Regions from separate parts of the Herbaspirillum sp. WTB6 genome, predicted to be linked through region 1. Evidence: predicted binding sites of a transcription regulator. Region 1 holds the regulator's gene; the other holds the start of a gene.
What was found. Region 1 encodes HrcA, which represses chaperone genes, less so after heat shock. Its sites were predicted from a motif close to TTAGCACTCNNNNNNNNNGAGTGCTAA; they were not measured.
Positions count from the first base shown of each region.

Region 2: groES (co-chaperone GroES) is a predicted target of HrcA. The motif match lies at 1,511-1,537, and genes of this name have one in related genera.

Region 1 covers NZ_CP176522.1:2,738,191-2,741,397, reverse strand. The annotation lists gene ACK2VC_RS12805 (NAD kinase) at 1-162, opposite strand, end outside; gene ACK2VC_RS12800 (HAD family hydrolase) at 228-950, shown strand; gene hrcA (heat-inducible transcriptional repressor HrcA) at 960-1,982, shown strand; gene fur (ferric iron uptake transcriptional regulator) at 2,072-2,521, opposite strand; gene ACK2VC_RS12785 (outer membrane protein assembly factor BamE) at 2,600-3,207, shown strand, end outside.
Region 2 covers NZ_CP176522.1:1,231,125-1,234,331, reverse strand. The annotation lists gene groL (chaperonin GroEL) at 1-973, opposite strand, end outside; gene groES (co-chaperone GroES) at 1,098-1,388, opposite strand; gene mgtA (magnesium-translocating P-type ATPase) at 1,927-3,207, shown strand, end outside.

The DNA.
Region 1 (3,207 bases):
ATTGCGCGCGGTTTCGGTCTCGAACACCACCGTATGGCCGTTGCTCTTCAGGAAATCGGCGATTTCCGATAGCGGCTGGGAAATGCCGGCGGCCAGATACTTGCCGATGATCGCAATGGTTTTCGGTAAGAATGGGGCGCCGGTGGATTTGAGGGGCTGCATGCCGGCGATTAGACCATAATTCAGATGCAACTTGAAAGAGACGGAAACGAACCGATGTACAGACTATGAAGACTTCCCCGATCAAGGCAGTGCTGTTCGATCTCGACGATACGCTGTGGTCGATCATGCCGGTGATTGCGCAAGCCGAAATCGTGCTGCACGACTGGCTGGCGGCCCATGCGCCGGCGGTGGCCGAGCGCTTCTCGATCGACGTCCTGCGCCAGCAGCGCCTCCAGTTGATGGCCACCGATCCGCGCTACCAGATCGACCTCTGGGCGCTGCGCCATGCGGCGCTGTGCCGCGCGTTCGCCAGCGCCGGCGAGGAACTGGCCAAGGTGGACCAGGCGATGGCGGTATTTTCGGCGGCGCGCAACGCGGTGACGCCGTTCGACGATGTCCATCCGGTGCTGGCGCAGTTGCGCGGGCAGGTGCCGCTGGGGGCGGTCACGAACGGCACCGCCGACTTGGAAGTGATCGGCCTCGCGCATTACTTCCAGGCCACGTTGTCGGCGCCGCGCCTGGGCTGTGCCAAACCGGGAGCCGCCATCTTTCACCTGGCATGCGACGCGCTGGGCGTGGCGCCGGCGCAGGCGCTGTATGTCGGCGACGATCCGCGGCTGGACATCGAAGGCGCGCAACGCGCCGGCCTGCAGACCATGTGGATCAACCGTTTCGGGCGGGAATTGCCACCGCATGTGGTGCCGGACGCGCAGTGCACCGACCTGCACCAGTTGCGGCAGTGGCTGGCGCCGCGCACGGCGCTGGCGGCAGCATCCGCCGGCCGCTAGAATAACGCCATGCAACTCGATACCCGCGCTCAAACCCTGCTCAAAGCCCTGGTCGAGCGTTATATCGCCGACGGCCAGCCGGTGGGCTCGCGCGCGCTGTCGCAGATTTCCGGGCTCGACCTGTCGCCGGCGACGATTCGGCATGTGATGGCCGATCTGGAGCAGATGGGCTTCGTCTGCAGCCCGCATACTTCGGCCGGACGGGTGCCGACGCCACGCGGCTACCGGATGTTCGTCGACACCCTGCTGACGGTGCAGGCACTGGACGAAGGCGCGGTCAACACCCGCCTGCCCTCGCGCCAGCAAGCCGGTTCGCCGCAAAAAATCATCGCCAGCGCGGCGCAGATGCTGTCGTCGCTGTCGCAGTTCGCCGGCGTGGTGCTGACGCCGCGGCACGAATCGGTGTTCCAGCAGATCGAGTTCCTGCGGCTGTCGGCGCGCCGCATCCTGCTGGTGATCGTCAGCCCGAACGGCGACGTCCAGAACCGCCTGCTGCTGACCGAGGTCGATTACACGCCGGCGCAACTGATCGAATCGGCAAATTACATCAACCAGCATTACGGCGGCTTGCATTTCGATGAGGTGCGGCGCCGCCTGCAAGGCGAACTGCGCCAGTTGCGCGACGACATGGCGCGCCTGATGCAGGCCGCGGTCGAGGCCGGCAGCGACGCCATGGCGGACCAGGGAGAAGAAGTCGTGATTTCCGGCGAGCGCAACCTGCTGTCGGTGTCCGACCTGTCGTCCAACATGACGTCGCTACGCGAACTGTTCGACCTGTTTGAGCACAAGACCAGCCTGATGCAGTTGCTCGACCTGTCGAGCAAGGCCACCGGGGTGCAGATATTCATCGGCGGCGAGTCGCAACTGGTGCCGCTGGAACAGATGAGCGTGGTGACCGCGCCATATCAGGTGGACGGCCAGATCGTCGGCACGCTGGGCGTGATCGGCCCGACGCGCATGGCGTACGAGCGCGTGATTCCGATCGTCGACATCACCGCCAAGGTCTTGTCGAACGCCCTCAGCCAGCCGTAATCATCCTATACCGGGTTGTGTATTTTTCGGCTCGGTCGTAAACTGGGTGAAAATTGCCGTTTTTTTCAGATACTCCCTGATTTTGAACATCAGCGGTTGCCACCGGGAGCGCTCTCGCGATATGGGCAATCGGGCTTGATGCAATTGCAATACAGCGCCAGCGCATGATCGGCGATACGAAATCCGCGCTCGGCGGCGATCTGCTGCTGGCGTTTTTCAATCTCGTCGTCATAGAACTCTTCGACATGGCCGCAATCCAGGCACACCAGGTGATCGTGGTGCGTACCCTCGTTCAGCTCGAACACCGCCTTGCCGGTTTCAAAGTGATTCCGTTGCAGCAAACCGGCCTGTTCGAACTGGGTCAGGACGCGATACACGGTGGCCAGCCCGACATCCATGCTTTCCGCCAGCAAGGTCTTGTAGACGTCTTCTGCGCTCAGATGGCGCACCGGGCTGCTCTGGAAAATCTCCAGGATCTTCAAACGCGGCAAGGTCGCTTTCAGGCCGCTGGCTTTCAGTTCAGAAGGATTGTTGGTCATCGCTCACTCGGTTCCAGGTATCTTGCTTTATCATATAGCGTTTTAGCATAAACGCTTAACTTTGGATTTCCTATGCGAATGCCGCGTCCCGCTTCTCCTCGCGCCGCCCGCGCCGCGCTGACGTTCTGCCTGCTGGCGGCGGGCCTCACCCTGGCCGGCTGCGCGTCGAAAAATCCGCTGATGGATGATGCACCGGCCGTCGCGCAAGCGCCGGCAGCGGCCACCGCGAGCGCCGCACCGCAGGTTGCCGCACCAAGCGCGCCGGCGAGCGCGAGTGGCGCCGGCACCGGCGCCAAAAATGCCACGGCAAGCGCGAATTCCGGCGTGCAAACCACGCACAACCGCCGCTTCCTGGGGATTTTTTCGCCCTACCGGGTCGATATCCAGCAGGGTAATTTCGTTTCCCAGGAAATGCTGGCCCAGTTGAAGCCCGGGATGACGCAGGAGCAGGTGCGCTTCGTGCTCGGCACGCCATTGCTGAACGACATGTTCCACGCCAATCGCTGGGATTATCTGTTCCGCCTGCAAAAAAGCAATGGCGACGTCACCACCAGCCGGGTGACGGTGATTTTCGAGAACCAGCGCATGGTGCGCTATGAAGGCGGCAACCTGCCGAGCGAGCAGGACTACCTGGCGCGCATCGCCGGCACCCCGCCCAAATCGACCGCCGAGTCCAGCGCGCCGCA
Region 2 (3,207 bases), 1.5 Mb from region 1:
CTTCGATGCGCTTGGCTTGTCCGAGATCGTTCAGCGTGACTTTTTCCAGCGTCAGGCCGACTTCTTCGGCAATCACCTGGCCGCCGGTCAGGATCGCGATGTCTTCCAGCATCGCCTTGCGCCGGTCGCCGAAGCCCGGAGCCTTGACGGCGCAGGTCTTCAGGATGCCGCGGATGTTGTTGACCACCAGGGTGGCCAGCGCTTCGCCTTCGATGTCTTCGGCGATGATCAACAGCGGACGGCCGGCTTTTGCGACTTGTTCCAGCGTCGGCAGCAGGTCGCGGATGTTGGAGATTTTCTTGTCGTACAGCAGCACGAACGGGTTGTCCAGGATCGCGACTTGCTTGTCCGGGTTGTTGATGAAGTACGGCGACAGGTAGCCGCGGTCGAACTGCATGCCTTCGACGATGTCGAGTTCGTCATTCAGCGACTTGCCGTCTTCGACGGTAATCACGCCTTCCTTGCCGACTTTTTCCATCGCTTCGGCGATACGGTCGCCGATCGACGGATCGCTGTTGGCGGAAATGGCGCCGACCTGGGCGATTTCCTTGGACGTGGTGCAGGGCTTGGAGATTTTCTTCAGCTCTTCCACGGTGGCGTGCACGGCCTTGTCGATACCGCGCTTCAGGTCCATCGGGTTCATGCCGGCGGCCACGAATTTCATGCCTTCACGGACGATCGCTTGCGCGAGCACGGTGGCGGTGGTGGTGCCGTCGCCGGCGTTGTCGGAGGTCTTGGAAGCGACTTCCTTGACCATTTGCGCGCCCATGTTCTGGAGCTTGTCTTTCAGTTCGATTTCCTTGGCGACCGAAACACCGTCCTTGGTGACGGTGGGCGCGCCGAACGAGCGGTCCAGCACGACGTTGCGGCCTTTAGGGCCGAGGGTGACCTTGACCGCGTTGGCCAGGATGTTGACGCCTTCGACCATGCGGGCACGGGCGGAATCGCCAAAAATGACTTCTTTAGCTGCCATGTTGTTGCTCCTTAAATTCGTTTAATGTTCTTAAGTCACCAGATGACGTCGTAACGTCATTGGATCCCCGCTTGTGCGGAGATGACGCGGCTGTTTCCAGACGCTGCGCGCCTGGACATCCGCATCACTTTTGAACGATCGCCATGATGTCTTCTTCGCGCATCACCAGCAGTTCATCGCCTTCAACCTTGACGGCTTGTCCGGAATATTTTCCGAACAGCACGCGGTCGCCGACTTTGACGTCCAGCGGACGTACTTTGCCGTCTTCCAGGATTTTGCCGTTGCCGACAGCCAGGACTTCGCCCTGATCCGGCTTTTCAGCAGCGGCTTCAGGAATGATGAGGCCGGACGCAGTTTTGGTTTCCTGGTCGAGGCGCTTGACGATGACGCGATCGTGCAAAGGACGAAGGTTCATACAAACTCCTTATATTTCAGTTGGTTATAAGTTTGCGGCAAAGAGCTGCAAGAGAAATTCCACACTGCAGCAAGCTCGCAAGATTTGCCGCATCGCAAAAAATCGAAAAGCCAGGGAAGGTGTTAGCACTCTCCCCCAACGAGTGCTAAGTATAGGGACGGCAGAGTCCCTTTTCAAGGGCGCAACGATGAATAATTCTGGCTCGGACCATCCATCGCGGTTTTTCGCCACCCGCAATACTTGCGCTGGCGCGGCGACGCTGACGCGGCACGCCAGCGTGCATGCGCAACCGGCGCCACTGCCGGTTGCAGTGCAATAAAAATTTATCGACGGCACCGCAGCGAAGGGTTAGCCTTGCAGGCGGATGCTGCCGCGGCGCCTCGAAGCGGCTCTCGAATTTTACATACTCCTTCTACATACAGGTATATTCATCCTGAAATTAAAGGCCTATATCGCATACTCCGCTCAATTTTGGAATATGACGAAAGGCGGCGGCAGGCGTCGGAGCGCCTTTTGATTGACAGAAACAGGGATCGCCATGAACCTGAACCTCCTGACCGCGCATTTCGTCGGCTTTATCCGCGCGCACCGCATGCGGCGCCATTTCCGCCGTTTCATTGGCATGGATGCGGTACGCCGCTCGCCGGTTTCGAAAGACGTGCCGCCCTCGGTGGCGCAAGCCTTGCGGCAGGCGTCGCAGGCGGACGAGGCGCAACTGCTGGGCGCGCTCGGCACCCGCGCCGCCGGCCTATCCGAGGCCGAGGCGGCGGCGATCCGCGAAGTGGCCGGCTTGAACGAGGTCGAGCATGAAAAACCGCTGCCGTGGTGGGTGCATTTATGGCTATGCTATAAAAACCCGTTCAATCTGCTGCTGACGGTGCTGGCGCTGGTGTCGTATTTCACTGGCGACACGAAAGCCACGGCGGTGATCGGCAGCATGGTGGTGTTGTCGACCCTGATGCGTTTCGTCCAGGAAGCGCGCTCCAACAACGCCGCCGACAAGCTGAAGGCGATGGTCAGCAATACCGCCACCGTGTGGCGTTCGCCGCCGGCCGAGGAGCTGGAAGCGGGGGCGGCGCCAGCCGCCCAAGTGGCGCGCCAGCAGGAACTGCCGATGCGCGAACTGGTCCCGGGCGATATCGTGCAACTGTCGGCGGGCGACATGATCCCGGGCGACGTCCGCATCCTGGCCGCCAAGGACTTGTTCGTCAGCCAGGCGGCGATGACCGGCGAGTCGCTGCCGGTCGAAAAATTCGCGCAGCAGCGCGGCGCCCCCAGCAGCAGTCCGCTGGAACTGGACAATCTGTGCTTCATGGGCACCAACGTGATTTCCGGCGCCGCCACCGCGGTGGTGGTGACGACCGGCAACCAGACCTATTTCGGCGCGCTGGCCGAGCGTGTGATCGCCATCGACAGTACGCCGAATGCGTTCCAGGCCGGCGTCAACCGGGTCAGTTGGCTGCTGATCCGCTTCATGCTGGTGATGGCGCCGGTCGTGCTGTTGATCAACGGTTTCACCAAGGGTGATTGGCTGGAAGCGTTCCTGTTCGCGCTCTCGGTCGCAGTCGGCCTGACGCCGGAAATGCTACCGATGATCGTTACCTCGACGCTGGCCAAGGGCGCGGTGGCGCTGTCGCGCAAGAAGGTGATCGTGAAACGGCTGGACGCGATCCAGAATTTCGGCGCAATGAACGTGCTGTGCGCCGACAAGACCGGCACCCTGACGCAGGACCGGATTTTCCTCGAGCGCCACACCGACATCTTCGGCCGCAGCGACGACGAGGTGCTGGATTACGCTTACCTGAACAGCTACTACCAA